2 regions of the Polaromonas sp. P5_D5 genome follow, and region 2 is predicted to be linked to the other one. Evidence: predicted binding sites of a transcription regulator. Region 2 holds the regulator's gene; the other holds the start of a gene.
The links. Region 2 encodes LexA, which represses DNA repair genes until DNA is damaged. Its sites were predicted from a motif close to ACTGTATNNNNATACAGT; they were not measured.

Region 1: ACXJKE_RS01930 (PA0069 family radical SAM protein) is a predicted target of LexA. The motif match lies at 9,648-9,665, and genes of this name have one in related genera.

Annotation. Positions count from the first base shown of each region.
Region 1 is NZ_JBFUMJ010000001.1:388,553-399,897, forward strand. Features, by position in the region: gene dnaJ (molecular chaperone DnaJ) at 1-884, shown strand, start outside; gene ACXJKE_RS01895 (glycerophosphodiester phosphodiesterase) at 1,006-2,223, shown strand; gene ACXJKE_RS01900 (S-(hydroxymethyl)glutathione dehydrogenase/class III alcohol dehydrogenase) at 2,537-3,643, shown strand; gene fghA (S-formylglutathione hydrolase) at 3,649-4,521, shown strand; gene ACXJKE_RS01910 (phosphoethanolamine transferase) at 4,569-6,248, shown strand; gene ACXJKE_RS01915 (transporter substrate-binding domain-containing protein) at 6,380-7,177, shown strand; gene ACXJKE_RS01920 (amino acid ABC transporter permease) at 7,273-7,941, shown strand; gene ACXJKE_RS01925 (GNAT family N-acetyltransferase) at 7,963-8,403, opposite strand; gene ACXJKE_RS01930 (PA0069 family radical SAM protein) at 8,494-9,591, opposite strand; gene ACXJKE_RS01935 (hypothetical protein) at 9,741-10,007, shown strand; gene ACXJKE_RS01940 (DOPA 4,5-dioxygenase family protein) at 10,082-10,429, shown strand; gene ACXJKE_RS01945 (acyltransferase family protein) at 10,501-11,345, opposite strand, start outside.
Region 2 is NZ_JBFUMJ010000002.1:1,091,726-1,103,070, reverse strand. Features, by position in the region: gene icd (NADP-dependent isocitrate dehydrogenase) at 1-568, opposite strand, end outside; gene ACXJKE_RS11850 (hypothetical protein) at 768-1,073, shown strand; gene ACXJKE_RS11845 (DUF192 domain-containing protein) at 1,168-1,662, shown strand; gene ACXJKE_RS11840 (Fe-Mn family superoxide dismutase) at 1,729-2,310, opposite strand; gene xseA (exodeoxyribonuclease VII large subunit) at 2,365-3,684, opposite strand; gene ACXJKE_RS11830 (MotA/TolQ/ExbB proton channel family protein) at 4,025-4,663, shown strand; gene ACXJKE_RS11825 (ExbD/TolR family protein) at 4,660-5,088, shown strand; gene lpxK (tetraacyldisaccharide 4'-kinase) at 5,111-6,181, shown strand; gene ACXJKE_RS11815 (Trm112 family protein) at 6,162-6,344, shown strand; gene kdsB (3-deoxy-manno-octulosonate cytidylyltransferase) at 6,382-7,140, shown strand; gene adk (adenylate kinase) at 7,327-7,983, shown strand; gene ACXJKE_RS11800 (asparaginase) at 8,080-9,036, opposite strand; gene lexA (transcriptional repressor LexA) at 9,183-9,887, shown strand; gene ACXJKE_RS11790 (hypothetical protein) at 10,024-10,416, shown strand; gene ACXJKE_RS11785 (D-2-hydroxyacid dehydrogenase family protein) at 10,563-11,345, shown strand, end outside.

The sequences.
Region 1 (11,345 bases), on a different contig from region 2:
AAGGCTTTGGCGGCTTTGCCGAAGCCTTTGGCGATATCTTCGGCGACGTGTTCGGCGGCCAGCGCGGCGGGGCACAACGTGGCGGTGGCCGGCAGGTTTACCGTGGCGGCGACTTGAGCTACGCCATGGAAGTCACGCTCGAAGAAGCCGCTAACGGCAAGGACGCACAGATTCGCATTCCGAGCTGGGACGACTGCAATACCTGCCACGGCAGCGGCGCCAAGCCCGGCACCAAGGTGGTGACCTGCACCACTTGCCATGGCCACGGCGTGGTGCAGATGCGCCAGGGTTTCTTCAGCGTGCAGCAGACCTGTCCGCAGTGCAAAGGCACCGGCAAGCTGATTCCCGAACCTTGCGTGACCTGCCACGGTGTGGGTAAGACCAAGAACAACAAGACACTCGAAGTCAAAATCCCCGCGGGCATCGACGACGGCATGCGCATCCGTTCCACTGGGAATGGCGAGCCGGGTACCAACGGCGGCCCGCCCGGCGACCTCTACATCGAGATCCGCCTGAAGAAGCACGACATCTTCGAGCGCGACGGTGACGACCTGCACTGCGCCGTGCCCATCAGCTTCACCACTGCCGCACTGGGCGGCGAAATTGAAGTGCCGACACTCGCCGGCAAAGCGGCCATCGACATTCCCGAAGGCACCCAGGCGAGCAAACAGTTCCGTCTGCGCGGCAAGGGCATCAAGGGCGTGCGCTCCAGCTACCCGGGTGACCTGTATTGCCACATCACGGTCGAGACACCGGTCAAACTGACCGAGCACCAGCGCAAGCTGCTCAAGGAGCTGGACGAGTCGCTGAAAAAAGGCGGAGCCAAGCATTCACCCAGCGAAGAAGGCTGGGCCGACAAGCTCAAGAGCTTCTTCAGCGCCTGATCCCCGCGCCCCAGAAAATGCCGGACCTGCTCCGGCATTTTTTATGGCCGGGCGCTACACACTGTCACACGCCTGTCGTGATCAGACACATACGATCAGCCCTTTAACTCCGGAAACACCCATGACCGTATCGACCCGCCAGGCCGTGAAGCAAGGTAGCCTGCTCGCCCTTATTTGCAGCAGCGTACTACTCACCGCTTGCTCCTCCTCAGGCACAACATCACAAGCAGGCCTGCCCACCCTTGACGGCAAGGCGCCACTGGTCATCGCCCACCGCGGCGCTTCCGGTTATGTGCCGGAAGAAACGATGGAAGCCTATGTGCGGGCGATCGAACTCGGCGCCGACGTGATCGAGATGGACCTGGTCGTGACCAAGGACGGCGTGCTGATCACCCGCCACGACCCCAACCTGGCCATCAGCACCGACGTGGCCAAACATCCGGAGTTCGCTTCACGCAAGAAGACCATCCAGGTCGACGGCGAAACGCAGACCGGCTGGTTCAGCAACGACTTCACACTGGCCGAGATTCGCACCCTGGGGGCGATCTCGACCGACGCCGAGCGCCCGCAGCAGTTCAATGGCCAGTACAAAATCCCCACCCTCCAGGAAGTGGTGGACATGGCCAAAGCCCAGTCCGCGAAAACCGGCCGCACGATTGCGATCTACCCGGAAACCAAGAACCCGACCTACTTCCGGGAACTCGGCCTGCCGATGGAAGACAAGCTGATTGCCATCATCAACGCCGCCGGATGGAACAGCAAGACCGCGCCCATCTATGTGCAGTCGTTTGAACCCGGCAGCCTGAAGTACATGAAGAGCAAGGGCCTCAATACGAAACTGATCCAGCTCGTCGACGGCGACGGCATTGACCCGAAAACCGGCCGCGTGACCTTTGCCGTGCCGAGCGACCGCCCTTACGACTGGACCAAGGCCGGCGACAAGCGTTTCTTCAGCGCCATGGTCACACCAGCGGGCCTGGCCGAGATCAAGACCTACGCCGATGGCATCGGCCCCTGGAAGCGCTACATCATCAGCACCAAGGGCACCTTCGGCGCCGACGGCAAGCAGGTCGACATCAACCGCGACGGCAAGCTCAACGACGCGGACTCCACCTCGCAGCCAGCCACCAGCTTCGTCGCCGATGCGCACAAAGCAGGCCTGTTCGTTCATCCCTTCACCTTCCGTAACGAGTCGCGCCGCCTGGCCAGCGACTACCAGGGCGATGCCAAGGCCGAGTACCTGGCCTTTTACCGCACAGGCGTTGACGGCGTGTTCACCGACTTCACCGACACTGCCATCGCCGCCCGGACGCAGTATCTGAAAGAAGCCGGCCGCTGAGCAAGCCGTGGCGGGTATCACTCGCCAGACCTCAATGCTATGAAATTAATAGCTGCTTGCGCTCATGTTTAATGGGCCAGGCAGCTTTTTCATTTACAGAGAAGGCCATGAAGGCTCTGCTCCCACGATGCGCGGCATATTCCAGCCTTAGGGTCGGCGACACAGCCCGGGTGCATGGCCCAGCTTTTCTCAAAATGAAACATCGGGCCCATGAAGATACGGCTTCAGGGGAGACTCAGCGACGGTGACTGGCTTATAGTGACCTACGCACGGAACCTCATCCCCACTCACTTCAAGCGCAAGCCAACACACCATGAAAACCAAAGCCGCCGTTGCCTGGAAATCAGGCCAGCCCCTGACCATTGAAACCGTGGACCTGCAAGGCCCGAAGTTCGGAGAGGTGCTCGTCGAGATCAAGGCCACCGGCATCTGCCATACCGATTACTACACGCTCTCGGGCGCCGACCCGGAAGGCATCTTCCCAGCCATCCTCGGCCACGAAGGCGCGGGCATTGTGGTTGACGTCGGCCCCGGCGTGACAACGCTCAAAAAAGGCGACCACGTCATCCCGCTCTACACGCCCGAGTGCCGGCAATGCAAGTTCTGTCTTTCGCGCAAAACCAACCTGTGCCAGCTGATTCGCGGCACGCAGGGCAAGGGCCTGATGCCCGACGCCACAAGCCGCTTCAGCCTGGACGGCAAACCCATCTTTCACTACATGGGCACCAGCACCTTCAGCAACTACACCGTCGCCCCTGAAATTTCGCTGGCCAAAATCCGCGAAGACGCTCCCTTTGACAAGGTCTGCTACATCGGCTGCGGCGTCACCACCGGCATAGGCGCAGTGCTCTTTACTGCCAAGGTGGAAGCCGGCGCCAACGTCGTCGTGTTCGGCCTGGGCGGCATTGGCCTCAATGTGATCCAGGGTGCGAAGATGGTGGGTGCCGACAAGATCATCGGTGTGGACATTAACCCCGCGCGGCAGGAGATGGCGCGCAAGTTCGGCATGACGCATTTCATCAACCCCAAGGACACCGAAAACGTCGTCGACGCCATCGTGCAACTCACCGACGGCGGCGCCGACTACAGCTTTGAATGCATAGGCAACACCAAGGTGATGCGCCAGGCGCTGGAATGCACACACAAGGGCTGGGGCCGCAGCATCATCATCGGCGTGGCCGAAGCCGGCGCCGAGATCAGCACCCGCCCCTTCCAGCTGGTAACCGGCCGCAAATGGGAAGGCTCGGCCTTCGGCGGCGCGCGCGGCCGCACTGATGTACCCAAAATCGTCGACTGGTACATGGAAGGCAAGATCAATATCGACGACCTGATCACGCACACCATGCCGCTGGAGGACATCAACAAAGGTTTTGATTTGATGAAGTCCGGTGAGTCCATCCGCGGTGTGGTCCTGTACTAAGCGACATGACAACACCCCTCGAACTCCTCAGCGAACACGGCTGCTTCGGCGGCGTACAACGCTTCTACCAGCACGACTCGCGCGAGGTCGGCCTGCCGATGAAGTTTTCGGTCTTCCTGCCGCCGCAAGCCATGGCTGGGGAGAAGGTGCCGGCGTTGATCTACCTGGCGGGCCTGACCTGTAACGAAGAAACTTTCATGATCAAAGCCGGTGCGCAGCGCGTAGCCGCCGAGCTGGGCCTGGCGCTGATCGCGCCTGACACCAGCCCGCGCGGCGCAAAGATTCCGGGCGAGACCGACAGCTGGGATTTCGGCCGCGGCGCGGGCTTCTATCTTGATGCGACACAGGCGCCGTGGTCACAGCACTACCGCATGGAAAGCTACATCACGGCAGAGCTGCTGCCACTGCTGACGAGCGCCTTGCCGCTGGACGCCAGTCGCATCGGCATCTTCGGCCACTCGATGGGCGGCCATGGCGCGTTGACGCTGGCACTCCGGCATCCGGATCTCTTTCAATCAGTCTCGGCGTTTGCACCTATCTGCACGCCCAGCCAGTGTCCCTGGGGCCGCAAGGCGTTTACCGGCTACCTCGGTAGCGATGAGTTGCAGTGGGTCGAACATGACGCCACCGCCATCATGAATCTCATGCCCGCAGCGCCCTACCCTGGCGGCATACGCATAGACCAGGGGCTGGACGACAAATTCCTTGCCGAGCAGTTGTACCCCGAGCTGTTTGAAGCCGCCTGCGTCAAAGCGGGCCAGCCACTGGCGCTGCATCGCCATGCGGGCTATGACCACGGCTACTATTTCATCGCGACCTTTATGGCCGAACACCTGCGGCACCATGCGCGGCAGCTGGGTTTGACCACCGCCACTTGAGGCGCGCATAAGTCCGCCCTAAGGTGGGGCAAATACAATGCAGCGCTATGCCGCTGCAACCGCCATCCGGGTCCAGACCCCTTTCCTCTCCTGACCAACACCGTCGAGGCATGCGGCCGCTGTGGCTGGTGGTCATTGCAAGCCTCTGGATCGCGACCGTGTGCAATGTGGCCTTGTGGCGCGAGCTGGCCCGCCTGCCGGGCCTTACCGGGGGCCAGGCGGTGGTAATAAGCATCGCCTTGGCGCTGGTGATTGCGCTGGCGACCATCGCGCTGCTCAGCGTGCTGGCCTGGCGCTGGACACTCAAGCCCGCCATCACTGTCTTTCTGCTGTCGGCCGCTTTCGGTGCCTATTTCATGGTGACTTATGGCGTGGTCATCGACAAGACCATGATGATCAACACGCTGCAGACTGATGTGCGCGAAACACGTGACCTGCTGAACTGGCGACTGCTGGCCACGGTGATGGTGCTGGCGGTCCTGCCGATGATCTTTTTGTGGCGGCAGAAGGTCAGACGTGCAGGCGCAGTGCGACAGATGCTCACCAACGCAGCCACGCTGACCGGAGCGTGCGTGCTGCTGGTGTTAGTGGTGTTCCTGTTTTTCCAGAGCATTGCCTCCGTCATGCGCAACTACACGCATGTGCGTTATCTCATCAACCCACTCAATTCCTATTACGCGCTAGGCGCCATCGCGGCCAAGCCCTTTCAGCGCGACGAATCCACTCTGTTGCCGTTGGGTGAAGACGCAAAACTCGGTGCCAATTACACAGCCCAAACCAAGCCACCGCTGCTGTTGCTGGTGCTGGGTGAAACAGCGCGCAGCGCCAACTTTTCACTCAACGGCTACAGCCGGCCCACCAACCCGCTGCTCGCAAATGAAAACGTCGTGAGCCTGCGCAACGCGTGGTCGTGCGGCACCAGCACAGCCGCATCGGTGCCCTGCATGTTCTCCAACTTCGGGCGTGAAGCCTATGACTCACGCCCGGCCAATTACGAGGGCATGCTGGACGTGCTGCAGCGCGCGGGCCTGGCCGTGCTATGGATAGACAACCAGTCTGGCTGCAAGGGCGTGTGCGACCGTGTGCCCAACGTGAACACCATACAGCTCAAAGTACCGGGCCTGTGCGACAGCGGCGAATGTTTTGACGAAGTGATGCTGCACGGCATTGACGAACGCATTGCCGCGCTGCCGGCCGAGCGCCGCGCCAAGGGCGTGGTGGTCGTGATGCACCAGATGGGTGGCCACGGCCCGGCGTATTACAAGCGCTCGCCCCAAGCCGTCAAAAAATTCCTGCCCGAGTGCACCGACAACGCGCTGCAAAGCTGCAGCCGCGAAGGCCTGCTCAATGCCTATGACAACAGCATCGTCTACACCGACAAATTGCTGGCGTCTTCCATCCAGTGGCTCAAGGCACAAGAGGCGCGCAGCGCGCCTGCCCTGCTCTACCTCGCCGACCACGGAGAGTCGCTGGGTGAGAACAACCTCTACCTGCACGGCATGCCCTACGGCATTGCGCCTGAAGTGCAAAAGCGCGTGCCGTGGATCACCTGGCTCTCACCCGCATTCGAGCAGCGCAACAAGCTGACGACGGCATGCCTGAAGGAGCAACTGGACGCCATGGTGAGCCACGACAATTACTTCCACTCGGTGCTCGGCCTGATGAATGTGCAGACCAGCGTCTACAAGCCTGCGCTCGACATCTACGCCCACTGCGCCAAGCCCTGAGTCCGCGCTCAGCGTCCGCGAAGCATCCGGATGCGCCGTAGGGCCTTTGTCGCCCTGCATGCACCAATGTGACGGCAGATTTAATATTCACTTTTCATCTCAATAACAATTCTCTTATGCAAGGGTTGAATATGAATATTCGCAAGGCTGCCGCCTCCACCATCGCTTCCACACTTCTTTTGACGCTCGCACTCAGCGCCAGCGCAGCCGACCTGCTCGACACCGTCAAACAGCGCGGCACCCTCAAAGTTGCACTTGAAGGCACCTACCCGCCCTTCAACTACAAGGAAGGCGGCCAGCTCGCCGGCTTTGAAGTGGAACTGGCCAATGCCTTGGCGCAGAAGCTGGGCGTCAAAGCCGAGTTCTCCACGAGCGAGTGGAGTGCCATCCTGGCAGGCCTGCAGGCCGGCAAGTACGACGTGGTGATCAACCAGGTCGGCATCACCGACAAGCGTAAGGAGACCTTTGACTTCTCCGAGCCCTACACCATCTCTGCACCGCAACTGATCATCCGCAAGGATGAAAAGCGCGAGTTCAAGACGTTGGCCGACCTCAAGGGCAAAAAGCTCGGCCTGGGCCAGGGCACCAACTACGCCGACATCGCCAAAAAAGTCGGCGGCATTGACGTGAAGACCTATCCCGGCGCGCAAGAGTATTTGCAAGACCTGGCTTTGGGCCGCATTGACGCCGCGCTCAACGACAGCCTGCTGATTCCCTACATCGTCAAACAAACCAAGCTGCCGCTCAAGCCCGGTGCGCCCGTGGGCGACCTTGAAAAATCCGGCATTCCCTTCGTCAAGAACAACCCGAAGTTCAAGGCCGCCATCGACAAGGCGCTGGCCGACCTGCAGGCCGACGGCAGCTTCGCGAAGATATCCACCAAGTGGTTTGACCGCGACGTGAGCAAGCCGCCTGTCGCCGTGAAATAACCGAAGTAACATTCGATCAGCCGCGCGCCGCTTTCCGGCAGGCGCCCTGAAGCAACCCCGGCTCACTGCCGGGGTTTTTATTTGTGGAGACTCCCATGGATTTGTCTGGCTTGACCCAGTTGCTGCGCGATGCCCTGCCACTGATGCTCAAAGGCGCGGCGTGGACGCTGCTGCTGGCGGTGGCATCTGTATTCTTCGGTGCCATCATCGGTACCATCGTGGCCGTGACGCGACTGGCGAAGGTGCCTGGGCTTTCGCAGTTTGCAACGCTGTACGTCAGCTGCATGCGCGGCACGCCGCTGCTGGTGCAGCTCTTCGTCATTTACTTCGGCCTGCCTAGCATCGGCATCCAGTTCGACCCGATCAGCGCGGGCATCCTGGGCCTGAGCCTGAACGTGGGAGCCTACCTGTCGGAAACCATTCGCGGCGCGATCAACGGTGTGGAACACGGGCAGTGGAACGCCGCCCGCAGCCTGGGCCTCACACAAGCGCAAACACTGCGCTATGTGATCGGCCCGCAGGCCCTGCGTCTGGCGGTGCCCAGTCTCTCCAACAGCCTGATCAGCCTGATCAAGGACACCTCGCTGGTGTCGGTGATTGCCGTGGGCGAGCTGATGCTGGCGACCAAGGAAGTGATTGCCACGACCTTCCAGCCCTTTCCGCTGTACCTGGCGGCGGCGGGCATTTACTGGGCCATGAGCGCCTCGTTTGAAACGCTGCAGAAAAAGCTTGAAGTGAGGCTGAACCGCAGTTATCTGCGTTAGGGCCGGCTCTCGGTTGCCCGATCAGTTATCGCTGATCAAACCGCTTTGCAGCGCTTGCTCGGTATTCGCAAAAATCGCCATCGCGGTCAGCATGCGACTAAAGCCAAGCTTGCGGTAAAACGGTTCCTTGCCGGCCACCGCGTAGAGGATGATTTTTTTGTGACCGCCGGAAAGCCGCACCAGCGCCGCGACCATGTCCTTGCCCATGCCGGAGCCCTGCCGGTCCGGCGCTACCGCGATGTCGCAGATATAAGAGCAATCCTTGCCGTCCGCCACCGCACGGCCGGCGGCAATCAGCTTGCCGGCGTCGTACACAAAACACTTGAACATGCTGTTGGTGAATACGACCTGCAGGTCGGCCGGCTTCTTGTCGCCCAGTGGGGCCATCCGGTAAAGGTTCGACAGTTCTTCCCAGTCTGCGGCGACCATGCCTTCCGATGAATATTTCCAGTCAAGCGCCAAGGTGAACTCCTTTTATCTTCAAACAGTATGAGGCGTGATGCACACGCTTTTTTGGACTATAGCCCTCGCGTCGAACTGACGCGTGCCCCCTCAGAACAGCCGGCCCTGCCCTTCGGCACCCGCAGCCGCTGGCGGCCGGAACCGGCTCAAATCCAGCTCAATGCGCTGGCGGTTAAAGCCAATCCGGTTGCAGGCTTTCTCAAAACGCTGCTTGATGAGTTCAGCCCACAGGCCGTGGCCTTTCATGCGCGAGGCAAAGTCGCTGTCGTAATCCTTGCCGCCGCGCATTTCGTGGATGCGCGCCATGATGCGCGCGGCGCGCTGCGGGTAGTGCAGCTCCAGCCACTCCTTGAAGATGGGTGCCACTTCCCAGGGCAGACGGATCACGGTATAGAACGCGCTGCGCGCACCGGCCTCCCAGGCGGCCTCCAGCACATGCTCCATGTCGTCGTTCACAAATGGGATTTGCGGCGCCACACTGACGCCGACGGGAACGCCGTGCTCTGCCAGCGTGCGGATGGTGCGCAGGCGCCGGTGCGGTGCGGCCGCGCGCGGCTCCAGCTTGCGCGCGAGTTCGCCGTCGAGCGTGGTGATGGTCACGTAGGCGGCGGCCAGCTTGTCAGCGGCCAGCGGCGCCAGCAGGTCCAGGTCGCGCTCCACGCCGCTGGATTTGGTGATCAAAGAGAACGGGTGCCGCACTTCCTGCATCACCTCGATGATGCTGCGCGTCAGTCGCAGCTCGCGCTCGGCGGGCTGGTAGCAGTCTGTGGCCGAGCCGATGTTAAGCAGCTTGGGAACATAGCTGCGTTTGCGCAGGTCGGCGCGCAGCACCTCGGCAATGTTGCGCTTGGCGATGATCCTGGTTTCAAAGTCCAGCCCAGGCGAAAGATTGAGGTAGCTGTGTGTGGGCCGCGCATAACAGTACACACAGCCATGCTCACAGCCCCGGTAGGGATTGATGCTGTAGTCAAAAAAGATATCGGGCGAATCGTTGCCGACAATGGCGCTGCGCGCTTCTTCCATCGTGACCGTGGTTTCGATCCGGGGCGCCTCGCCCGCCGCGCCTTCTTCCAGCGTACCCCAGCCGTCGTCCCATGCGTTGCGCACGTCTTTTTCAAACCGGTGCGGCATGCGCGTGGCAGTGCCTCGGCCCTTGATGGCGTGTAGCGGGATGATGGCGTCGGACATGGATTAATAAGATTTGGTGGGGGCAAGCGCAGTGCCCGGCAAGGTCGCAGAAAAATACTGTATATAAATACAGTATATTCAAACAAAAACCCTTTAGCAAATGTCTGCAACAGGGCCCGCAATAATGGGTTTAAAGCAGGAGACGTCCCATGGCACACGTACTGGTAAAACTCACCGGCGCGCCGCTGGCCGCCGTTAAACAGCAGCTGGAAAAGGACGCGGACGAACATGCGAAGCAAGGCATGTATCTGGAGCACCTCTGGCAAAACGCGGAAGACGCGGCCGAGGTGTTTTTCCTGTTTCAGGTAAAAGACCTGGCGCATTGCCGGCAGCGCATGAAGCAGACGCATGCAAAAGCCCGAGAAGAAAACCCCGATGCACCGCTACCGGCCCTGACGTTTCTGGAGGATGCCTGAGGACTCATCCAATGCAGTCATTGATACGCCCCCTTTTTCATTTTTCCGTCCCTCTTCTCCCTTTCCGTTTCACCATGATCCAGCGTCCCGAAAACCTTTATGCCCGCTACCACGCCCATGTGTACTTCGGGCCCGGCACCGTTGAGCAGGCACGCGCCCTGTGCGAAAAGGCCGGTGCGCTTTTCGGGATTGCCGTGGGGCGGGTGCATGAACGAGAGGTGGGGCCGCACCCGCGCTGGAGTTGCCAGCTGGCATTTGACCGCGCGGCGTTTGACAGCGTCATTCCCTGGCTCGAAGAACACCGCGACGGACTGGATGTGTTTGTGCACGGGCTCACCGGCGACGACCTGGCCGACCACACCACGCATGCCTCATGGCTGGGTGAGCCTGCGGCATTGAAGCTGGAGATGTTCAGGCAGTGAGCCTGGCTCCGGTTGAATGCTATTAATTCAATAGCTAGTTGCGCTTGTCCAGAAAGGCGAAGAGCTGCTTTTTAACGCAAATAAAAGCGACTCAACCAGCGCGGCCGCAAAGGAATCGGCCGCGATTCCACCGACTGATACAGCACCCAGCCCGCCAGCAGCGACAGCAGGAAGGCCAGCAGCAGGCCCAGCACATTTGCCGCAAGCTGCGTGGGCCAGAAATGGCTCACGATGGCATTGACCAGCAGGCACACCGGAAAGTGGATGAGGAACACAGAGTAGGACATCTGGCCCAGCTGCACCAGCCGGCGCTGCTGCAGCCATCGCACCGGCCAGGACTGTGGCTGCAGCACCGCCAGCCCGACCAGGCCGAAGGCGGTGACCAGTGCCACCACCAGGCGCCCCCTGAAATCCAGCGCCAGGGCCAGCCCGCCCATCACCGCCAGGGTCACGAGCCAGAAGCTGCGCCGCGCGCCAAGGCGGTTTGAGGCCCAGAAGGCCAGCATGCCCAGGGCATAGGAGCCGCAAAAATAGAGGGCGGTGATATCAAAGGCCGGCAGGCGGTTGAAAAACAGCAGCGAAGCCAAGGCTACCAACAGGATGAGGCTCACGCCGAGCGGGGCCGAAACCGAAGTGGTATGCGTTGCATCGCCGTCATGCGGCTGAAACTGGAACCGCCGGGCAAAGGCAAAAATGAGAACCGCCATGGCGTAGAGCTGGAAGTCGATGGCCACGTACCAGACTCCAGCAGAAAGCGCATCCTGTCCGAGCAGGTCCTGCAGCAACAGGACATGGGCGAGCAGCTGGTGCACCGTGGGAGCCTCCGGCACCGAATGATGTGCGAACCAGGGCCTGACCAACGCGGCCACGAGCATACTCACGGCCAGCGCCACCCCATAAGGTTTGACGAGCCGCC
Region 2 (11,345 bases):
TCTTGACGCCCATCTCGTCCTGCAGGAACTTGATGAGTTTTTTGGCCTTGTCGCTGCCGGACTCGAACTCGATACCGGCGTAGATGTCTTCCGAGTTTTCGCGGAAGATGACCATGTGGGTCTTTTCAGGCTCTTTGACGGGCGAAGGAACGCCCTTGAAATACTGGATGGGGCGCAGGCAGACGTAAAGATCCAGCTCCTGGCGCAGCGCCACGTTCAGGCTGCGGATGCCGCCGCCCACCGGGGTCGTCAGCGGACCCTTGATCGACACGACGTAGTCACGAACAGCGTGCAGGGTTTCTTCTGGCAGCCAGACGTCCGGGCCATAGACCTTGGTGGACTTTTCACCGGCAAACACTTCCATCCAGTGGATCTTTTTCTTGCCGCCGTAGGCTTTGGCAACAGCAGCATCAACCACTTTCAGCATCACCGGCGTAATGTCTGCGCCGGTGCCGTCGCCTTCAATGAACGGAATGATGGGTTCGTCAGGTACGTTCAACGAGTTGTCGGCATTGACAGTGATTTTTTGGCCTTGGGAAGGCACCTTGATGTGCTGATACATGAACAAAAGTCTCCGGTAAGCGCAAGGCGTCCAAGGGCACGCCACGCAACAGTTAGGTAAAAACCCCTAAATTCTAGCCGTAAAACCGTACAGCAAAAGAATTTGGGGGCATCGTGTCAACGGCTTTGGAACCGGCCTCGTTACGGTAGGGCCTCCGAGAAGTTCGGGGTATTTTTTCCAATAACGTTATCAAAGGAAATTCCAAATGAACAAAATCCTCGCTGCTTTGATCGCTGGCCTCTTCGCTGCTGGTGCTTTCGCACAAGCTTCCGCTCCTGCGGCTACCCCAGCCAAGCCAGCTGTTGCCGCAACGCCAGCCGCTCCTGCTGCAAAAGCAGAAGCCAAAGCTGAAGCAAAGCCAGCCAAAATGACCAAAGAAGAAAAAGCTGCTGCCAAGGCCGCAAAGAAAGAAAAAGCTGCTGCTGACAAGAAAGCAAAAGCTGAAGCCGCTGCAGCCAAGAAAGCCGAAGCTGCTGCCGCCAAAAAAGCAAAAGCTGAAGCCAAGAAGTAATTCCTGGTGACTTCGGTCAAAATGCCCGCCGCGTGCGGGCATTTTTTATGCGCGTCGTTTATGCTGGCCGATCAACTTCATGCGTGGTGACTCTATGTTTTTCAAACCCGGTACCGTCTTGTTTCGTGTGACGTTCAAGGGCTTCACCCAGATACTGGCTGTTGCCGCTCTGCTCGTGCCCCTGGGTGCTTCGGCGCAGGACGGCCCCCAGATGAATTTACAGCGCGTCAAGCTGTCGGCCGGCATGCACCTGATTGAGGCACAGGTGGCCCTCACGCCGGAACAGCGGCAAATCGGCCTGATGTTCCGCAAGGAAATGCCGCAACAGGAAGGCATGATTTTTATCTTCGAGCAGCCAGCCCAGCAGTGCTTCTGGATGAAAAACACCTTGCTGCCACTGACCGCCGCCTTTGTGGCGGATGACGGCACCATCGTGAACCTTGCCGACATGAAACCTCAAACCACAGACCCACACTGCTCTGCCCAACCCGTGCGCTTTGTCCTGGAAATGAACAAGGGCTGGTTTGCGCGAAAACGCATCAAGGCCGGCAGCAAACTGGGTGGCCCGATTTTCGAGGCGAAGCGCTGATTTCTCGCTTTTAAAACAAAAAAAGCCGACTCATGTCGGCTTTTTTGTGAGCGAAGGCTTCTCGCCTCAGGCGAAGTTGGCCTCGGCAAAACTCCAGTTCACCAGATTGGAGAGGAAGGTTTCGACAAATTTCGGACGCAGGTTGCGGTAATCGATGTAGTAGGCGTGCTCCCAGACATCCACCGTCAGCAGGGCCTTGTCGGCGGTGGTGAGAGGGGTACCTGCCGGGCCGGTGTTGACAATATCAACCGTACCATCGGCTTTTTTGACAAGCCACGTCCAGCCGGAGCCAAAATTGCCAACGGCCGATTTGACGAAAGCTTCTTTGAACGCAGCGTAAGAGCCAAACTTGGCGTTGATGGCTGCAGCCAGTGCGCCGCCAGGTTCGCCACCGCCGGCAGGCTTCATGCAGCTCCAGAAGAAGGTGTGGTTCCAGATCTGGGCCGCATTGTTGTACACACCACCACTGGATTTCTTGACGATCTCTTCGAGCGTCATGGCTTCAAACTCAGTGCCTTTTTGCAGGTTGTTGAGGTTCACCACGTAAGCATTGTGGTGCTTGCCATGGTGGTATTCAAAGGCTTCCTGGCTGTAATGCGGCGCCAGGGCGTCGATCGGGTACGGTAGCGGGGGGAGTTTGTGTTCCATGATTTTTTCCTCGTGGTGATGAATAAACTGCTTTTAACGATGTCATTGTAAAAACTAAATCAGCCTGCGCGCAGAAACCGTCAAATCGACCTCGCCGTCGGCAAGGGTAGCGCGTACGGGTTGCCCTATGTGTGTATTTTCCTGGCTGGTAATGGGCTGCCCATGAAGGTCGGCAAGCCAGGCATAACCGCGCTTCAGGACCAGTTTGGGATCCAGTAATTCAAGCCGCAACTGTGCGCGCTCGACGCGCTGCCGACCTCGTTGCAGGCTGCCTTGCACTTCGTGCGGAAAATCGCTGCCCAAGACCTGCAGCCTGCGCCGTTCGTGCTGCAGTGCCGAACGCGCCGCATGGCTCAGGCTCTGGCCGAGCCCGGCCAGACGGGCATGCTGCCTGGTAACCAGATGCGACGGCCGGCTGATTCGCGAAGCCGCCCAGTCCAGGCGCTGGTTGTGCGACTCCAGCTGGCGGTCTACACCGTTTTGCAGCCGCGACAGAGCCAGGTCCAGCGCACCCAGCCAGACAGCCTGGGGCTGCGCGCAGAGTTCTGCCGCGGCGGTCGGCGTGGGCGCACGCACGTCAGCGCAAAAATCAGCGATCGTGAAGTCGGTTTCATGTCCCACCCCGCTGATCACTGGCATGGGCGATTCCACCAGGGTTCGGGCGAGTTGCTCATCATTAAAAGCCCACAGGTCTTCCATGGCACCGCCGCCGCGTACCAACAGCAAGACATCCACGCGGTCCTGGGATCGCCGCTGATAGGCTTTGAGCAAAGCGGCGCGCAATTCGCCGGCTGCCTGGCTGCCCTGTACGCTGGCAGGATAGATAACCACGGGAATATGTGGCACACGGCGCTGCAAAGCACTCATGACATCGTGCAAGGCGGCGGCACCCAACGAAGTCACCACACCAATGGCGCGGGGCAGCAAAGGCAAAGGCCTTTTACGGCCTGGGTCGAAAAGACCCTCAGCTTCAAGTCTGGCCTTGAGCAGCAGGAACTGTTCAAAAAGGTTGCCCTGGCCCGCCTGGCGCATGGACTCCACCACCAGTTGCAACTCACCGCGCGGCTCATAAACACCCAGCCGTCCCCGCAACTCCACCAATTGGCCGTCGCGCGGGGAAAAATCGAGCATCGTGGCAGCGCGGCGAAACATGGCGCAGCGAACCTGCCCCTGTTCATCCTTGAGTGAAAAATAGCAGTGGCCGCTGGCCGCACGCGAAAAACCGCTGATCTCACCCTGCACCGCGACGGGGTTAAACCGGGCTTCAAGGCTGTCTGAAATAGCCCTCAGCAAAGACCCGACGGGCCATACCCGAATGCCCGCGTCGCGCGCTCCCGCTTGCGGCTTCCCCGAAGGAGTCGATGCATCAAACACGCCTAAACCCCTTGGCAATCCGGGTGTAATACTCCACAGAGAGCCGCCCTTCAAGGCTCAACCCCCTGGTTTCCCGCGGATATCGAGATAAATTCGTGTAACTCATTGATTTTGAATAACTTAATTCTGCTCAAAATTTCATCGTTCTGTCACATGCACGATTTGGCGCGGCTTGGAGGCCGCTGTGCCTCCACTTGCTAACAAAGTTATCCACAGCTTCTGTGGGCTACGTCCGACACGCGATGACGTTGCGAACATTTAACAGATCAGGCTCGGCTGCAACGAGATGGCAGTTTCTGTAAGCCATAATCCACCACAACTTACTGCCTGGAGATGTGCATTGTTTTCGATCATACAAGCCGCAGGTTGGCCGATTTGGCCCCTGGTTGCCTGCTCTGTCTTGGCCCTTGCTCTGGTTATCGAGCGTTTTACCAGCCTAAAAATCCGAAAAATCGCCCCCGCCAAGCTGCTTGACGAAGCCATCACCGTCTCCCGCGCCTCCGTCCCCTCCCCCGATGTGGTGGCGCAACTTGAACAGAATTCGCTGCTCGGCGAAGTGCTTGCCAGCGGTTTTCGTGCGCTGAACACCAATCCACGGATCAGCGAAGATGACCTGCGTTCCACGCTGGAAGGCGCGGGACGCAAGGCGGCCCACAAGCTGGAGCGCTACCTGGCAGCCCTGGCAACCATCGCCTCTGCCGCGCCCTTACTCGGTCTGCTGGGTACCGTCATCGGCATGATCGAGATTTTCGGCTCGCAGGCAGGTGGCGGAGGTGTGAGCAATGCCGCCGGCGGCAACCCTGCCCAGTTGGCGCAAGGCATCTCGATTGCGCTCTACAACACGGCTTTCGGCCTGATGGTGGCCATTCCCTCGCTGATTTTCTGGCGCTATTTCCGGGCGCGAGTGGACGGATATCTGCTGACGATGGAGCTGGCGGCCGAGCGTTTTGTACGCCACCTCAATACCCTCAGAAAATGAACTTTCGCCCCCATCCTCATGACGAGCCGGAGATCAACCTGATCCCCTTCATCGATGTGCTGCTCGTGGTGCTGATCTTCCTGATGCTGTCCACCACCTATAGCAAGTTCACCGAACTTCAGGTCAAGCTGCCGATCGCCAACGCCGAACAACAGCGCGACTATCCCAAGGAAGTCATCGTCGCCGTGAGCAGCGACGGTCGCTACATGGTCAACAAGACTTTGGTGGAAGGCCGTGGCATCGAAGTGCTGGGAGCCGCGCTTGCCGAAGCAGCGAAAGCCGGCAAGGAAAGCGTCATCATCATCAGCGCCGATGCCAACGCCACACATCAAGCCGTCATCACCGTCATGGAGGCCGCACGCCGCCAGGGGCTGACGCAAATCACATTTGCAACGCAAAGCGCCGCAACGGCCGGGGCCAGATAGGCCGGGGCCGGTTGCCCATTCCATGCAGCCTTCGCGGCGAAATGGCAGTCATCACGTGAAACAGATTTTGCAGAATGCCTGGCACAGACGGGGTTGGCTGGCATGCCTGCTCTGGCCGCTTGCCCAGGTCTATGGCCTGGTCGTGCGGCTGCGGTGGGTGCTGTATCGCCGTCACATTCTCCGGTCCGAACATTTTGGCGTTCCGGTGGTCGTGGTCGGAAACGTCATCGCCGGCGGCGCCGGAAAAACACCGCTGGTGATTGCCCTGGTGAAACATCTGCAGGCGCAACAGGTACTGGTAGGGGTGGTGTCCCGCGGTTACGGAAGGCACGGCACCGACTGCCTGGAGGTGATCCCCGGCGCATCCCCTCATCTCTCAGGCGACGAGCCGGCCCTTATCAAGCGTGCAACGGGTGCGCCTGTTTTTGTTGCCGGCAAGCGTGTAGACGCCGTGCGTGCATTGCTTGCCGCATATCCGGGCACGGCTGTAGTCGTGTGTGACGACGGGCTGCAACACTACGCCCTGCAACGCGATATCGAGATTGCCGTGTTCGACGACCGAGGTGTGGGGAACGGTTGGCTGCTACCGGCAGGCCCGTTGCGTGAGCCCTGGCCCGCACGCGAACGGGTTGGCTTGAATTTTGTGCTGCACACCGGGCAAAAACCGGCATTTGAAGGGTTTGTTTCCAGTCGCAAACTGGGCAACGAAGCTTATTCCGGCCGGGGCGAACCGGTCGCGCTAACGAGCCTGCGGGGCCGGCCTCTGGCGGCACTTGCGGGCATAGCCAACCCTGAAGCATTTTTCGGAATGCTGAGGGAAACCGGCCTGACGCTGCAGGCCACAACTGCCCTGCCCGACCACCATGACTTCACCGATCAAGACCTGGAGGCGGAGGCGCTCAAAGGGCGTGTGGTGCTGTGCACCGAAAAAGACGCTGTCAAGCTTTTTGCACTGCAGGGCACGTCACAAAAGGAGGTTCTGGCCGTGCCTTTGGTGTTTTCGCCCGAACCAGCGTTCTTTGCCGCACTCGATGCCCGGCTGGCACCGCTGATTTCTCCCTTACCATCAGGCCATGGACACCAAACTGCTTGAACTGCTGGTCTGCCCTGTGACCAAAGGCCCGCTCGACTATGACCGGGAAAAACAGGAGCTTGTTTCCCGCAGCGCCCGCCTCGCCTACCCGGTGCGCGACGGACTTCCCGTGCTGCTGGAAAGCGAAGCGCGGACCTTGACCGACGAAGAGCTCGGCCTGTGAACGAGTCCTTGAAAAACACAAGCCAGACCCCGAAAGCATGAGCTTCACCGTCCTCATTCCGGCCAGGCTGGCCTCCACACGCCTGCCCAACAAGCCGCTGGCCGACATCGGCGGCGCGCCCATGGTCGTGCGTGTGGCGCAGCGCGCGATGCAGAGCACTGCCCTGCGCACCGTCGTCGCAACCGACAGCAACGAAATCATCGAAAAATGCGCGTCTTTCGGCATCGTCGCCGTGCTGACACGAGGAGACCACCCCAGCGGCAGCGACCGGCTTGCGGAAGCCTGCAGCGTGCTGGGACTCGCGGACGACGACATTGTGGTGAACGTGCAAGGTGACGAGCCGCTGATTGACCCGGCCTTGATCGACGCGGTCGCGCGCCTGCTCATCGAGCGCCCGGACTGCGCCATGAGCACGGCGGCGCATGCCATCCAGCAGCTGGCCGACCTGAACAACCCCAACGTGGTCAAGGTGGTGCTTGACGCGCGCCATACGGCCCTTTACTTCAGCCGCTCACCCATTCCGGCCGCGCGCGACTTTACCGGCAAGGTGTGGTGGGAGGCCGGCAGCAGCCTGCCCCGGCCACTCCGGCACGTCGGCATTTACGGCTACCGGGTGGGATTTCTGCGGGAGTTCCCGCGCCTTCCCCAGTCGCCACTCGAGCAACTGGAGTGCCTTGAGCAACTCCGGGCGCTGTGGCACGGCCATCGCATCGCCGTGCACATCACCGGCGACGCGCCCGGGCCGGGCGTTGACACCCCGGAAGACCTGGACCTCGCCCGCAAGCTGTTTTCCTGACCTGCCCTCCCCGGCATAACGCCGGCTCGTAAGTTGCTGTCAGGGGTGCATGCTATCCTTGGGAAAAACACAAGTGTGAGGCCTGCAGGACGTGTCGGCAGCCCTCCATACCTGTCAAGCAGCCCCTGCGGAAACCGGCCGGCGGTTCGGGCTGACTTCAAGAATTCATAAAATCCGAGGACATCCATGAGACTGATTTTGTTGGGCGCACCTGGCGCGGGCAAAGGGACGCAAGCGACCTTCATCTGCCAGAAGTACGGCATTCCCCAGATTTCCACCGGCGACATGCTTCGTGCGGCCGTCAAAGCCGGCACGCAACTGGGCATTGAAGCCAAAAAAATCATGGACTCGGGTGCGCTGGTCAGCGACGACCTGATCATCAATCTGGTCAAAGAGCGCATTGCCCAGCCCGACTGCGCCAAGGGCTTTCTGTTTGACGGCTTTCCGCGCACCATTCCGCAGGCCGACGCCATGAAGTCTGCCGGCGTCAAGCTGGATTACGTTCTTGAAATCGACGTCCCCTTCGACGCCATCATCGAGCGCATGAGCGGACGCCGTTCGCACCCCGCTTCGGGCCGCACCTACCACGTCAAGTTCAATCCGCCCAAGGTCGAAGGCAAAGACGATGTGACCGGCGAGCCGCTGATCCAGCGCGATGACGACAAGGAAGAAACTGTCCGCAAGCGCCTGGAGGTTTACAGCGCCCAGACCCGCCCGCTGGTTGAGTATTACTCCAGCTGGGCCAAGGCAGAGCCCGACCTGGCTCCCAAATACCGAGCCATCAGCGGCATGGGCGGTGTTGACGAGATCACCGCCCGCGCGTTCAAAGCGCTGGCGGGCTGAATCGAGCCTCCAGCGAGTCCATCTGCACCCCAAAGCCGTCAGTCTGACGGCTTTTTTCATTCCAGTTCCCGGCAGACTGAAATCGGAAGGCAGGGTTCAGCTTTGCGCCAACAGCTCGAGCATCATCGCTATTCTCGACTTCACGGGGCTCAGCCCCTGCGAATCAGAAAACAGATCCCCGGGTGTGGGCAAGACACGACCATTGAGGCACCTTGTCGACCGGACGACCCGCACCCCCGCAGACCGCGCGCGAAGCAAGGCCGCCTCCAGCGCATGGTGCAAGGTGCCATTACCCGTGGCGGCAACTACAAGCCCCTGAACACCCTGCGCCAGCAACGCGTCCACGACCGCACCACTGGCGCCGGCATGGTTCATGACGATCTCAACGTGCGGCCACTGGACCGGAACCACGGAGTTCGCTATTATTTTAATAGCTGCTTGCGCTCGTTCTACATGGGTTTCAGGCCAATTTCGCATTAACCTGAGGAATCCTTCCTCCACATAGCCAATCGGCCCCGCATCACCAGAGTCAAAGGCGTCAACCTTGTAGGTATGCACTTTCTGCACGTCCAGCGCGCTGTGGATGGTTCCGGCGCACACCGCAACCACACCCCTCGCCCCCGCATGACGCGCCGCCGCCATGGCATCCAGCATGTTCTGGGGGCCGTCAGGCACCAGCGCCGTCGCGGGCCGCATGGCGCAGGTCAGCACCACAGGTTTATCGGGGCGGCACACCGCATGAAGGAAATATGCCGTCTCTTCCAGCGTGTCCGTTCCGTGCGTGATAACAATGCCCTGCACGTCCGGCTGGGCCAGAAAGTAATTGACCCGACTGGCCAGCTGCATCCATACCTCGAAGCTCATGTCCTTGCTGTCGACCTGCGCGACCTGCTCGGTCATCAAGGGGCCGTACCTTGCCAAGGACGGGACCGCCACGACCAGCTGCTCAACGCCCACCTGGGCGGCGGTATAGCCGATGTTGTCCGACGCACTCGCAGCCTGCCCGGCAATCGTGCCGCCAGTGCCCAGAATCACAATATTTTGAGGATACATAAAACGTAAACTTGCAATCTTTTAAAAACTGGATGAAAATACAGTTACTGGATATTAAAACAGCTACAGCAACGTGCGTACCCAAAGCCAACAGGCAACAGGCAATACGCAAGCGGGCTGAAGTTGTGATTCAAGGAGCAACAGTGATGAGCACACTCGATAACTTTCCACATTTTCCCTCTGAGGCTCCCAAGCTCACTGCGCGCCAGCAGCAAATTCTGGAATTGATCCAGAGCGCCATCGCGCGCACGGGCGCCCCGCCCACCCGTGCTGAAATCGCCGCTGAGCTTGGCTTTCGCTCTGCCAACGCCGCCGAGGAGCACTTGCAGGCACTGGCCCGCAAAGGCGTCATCGAGCTGGTCAGCGGGACCTCACGCGGCATACGTTTGCGCAATGACGCCCTTCGCAGCCTGAACGAATCCAGAATCAAACAGTTTTCCCTGCCGTTGCAAAGCCTGGCCCAACTCGCCCTACCTCTGGTGGGGCGGGTTGCTGCTGGCAGCCCGATTCTCGCGCAGGAACATGTCGAGCAAACCTATTATTTTGAAAGCAGCCTGTTTCAGCGCCAGCCCGACTACCTGCTCAAGGTTCGCGGCATGAGCATGCGGGACGCAGGCATCATGGATGGCGACCTGCTGGCCGTCAAGCAATCAAAGGAAGCCAAGAATGGTCAAATTGTCGTGGCCCGGCTGGGTGATGAAGTGACCGTCAAGCGCTTTCGCCGCAACAAGCACCTGATCGAACTTCTGCCCGAAAACCCGGACTTTAAAACCATTGTGGTCGAGCCCGGCGAGCCTTTCGAACTGGAAGGCCTGGCCGTCGGCCTCATTCGCAACACGATGCTGATGTAGGCAGTTCACCTGGCCACGCACCAGGTGGCGGGCGTTTGGCCGTTGTGATGGCCAACACCCTGGTGCCGGGGCCTTCCTGGCAATTTGCCAGTTTGCAATCCTGCCTGTGTAAACCTCTCTCATACAGGAGTTCATCATGGGAATCATCAGTTTTTCACATACACCAATGTCGTCAGTCCTGCTGGCACCCGTGCAGGCATTGGTGTCATTGTTTTTGCCGGCGCAGGGTATGGCTGGGGCAAGCCGTTTTTCCGCGCCAGCCGGCGCGCAGCCCAGATCTCACCAGCTTGCGCTACCCTTTGCTTCCGGCGATTTCGCGGCAATGCGCGGCCCGTCTGCCCGCGCCACTGGTACTCTTGCCGTCCAACGCTCTGTCAAGGCGTCCCGACCCAGCCGGCTGCGAGTTGTCCGTGAGTTTGACTCCAATGTCGGCCCAGCGTGCGCTGGCCGCATGGTGATATCCGGCCGCATGGCCGACGTCTGCGCGGAACTTGAGCGCATGAGCCAGCGAGAAACCTCTTTGAGATAACTGGTACGGCAAGCTTCCCACCAGAAGTTCAGCCCGGGCCTATGCGCTTTGCGGCGCCGTCTGGTGCGTTTCCTTGAGATACAAAATCCCCAGTCGGAAGTGACCCCGGCGGCAAGGAAGAAAAATCTTGCAGGCACAATATCGGCATGAATATTGTGATCCTCGACGACTATCAGGACGCGGTGCGGAAACTGAACTGCGCAGCCAAGCTGGAGGCCTACCCCGCCAAGGTCTATACCAACACCGTTAAAGGCATCGGCCAGCTGTCCGTCCGCCTCAAGGATGCCGATGTCATCGTCCTGATCCGGGAGAGAACCCAGCTCAACCGGCAAGTTATTGAAAAGCTGCCCAAACTCAAGCTGATTGCCCAGACAGGCCGTGTCGGAAGCCATATAGATGTCGCGGCTTGCACAGAACGCGGCATCGCGGTTGCCGAGGGCATTGGGTCTCCTACGGCACCCGCGGAGCTGACCTGGGCACTGGTGATGACCGCCATGCGCCGCATTCCGCACTATGTAGCCCACTTGAAGCATGGCGCCTGGCAGCAGGCAGGGCTCAAGTCAGCTTCGATGCCACCCAACTTCGGCATTGGCTCCGTCCTCAAGGGCAAGACATTGGGGGTATGGAGCTACGGGAAGATCGGGCAAATTGTGGCTGGCTACGGGAGGGCCTTCGGTATGCGTGTCGTCATTTGGGGCCGCGACGCATCACTGGAGCGGGCACAGGCCGATGGCTTTGAAGTCGCGGCCAGCAAAGCCGAATTCTTTGAGCAAAGCGATGTACTGAGCCTTCACCTGCGACTCAACGCAGAGACACGCGGTATCGTCACGCTGGAAGACCTGTCGCGCATGAAAACCACGTCCCTGCTGGTGAATACATCAAGGGCGGAGCTGATCGAGCCGGAAGCATTGATCGCCTCCCTCAATCGC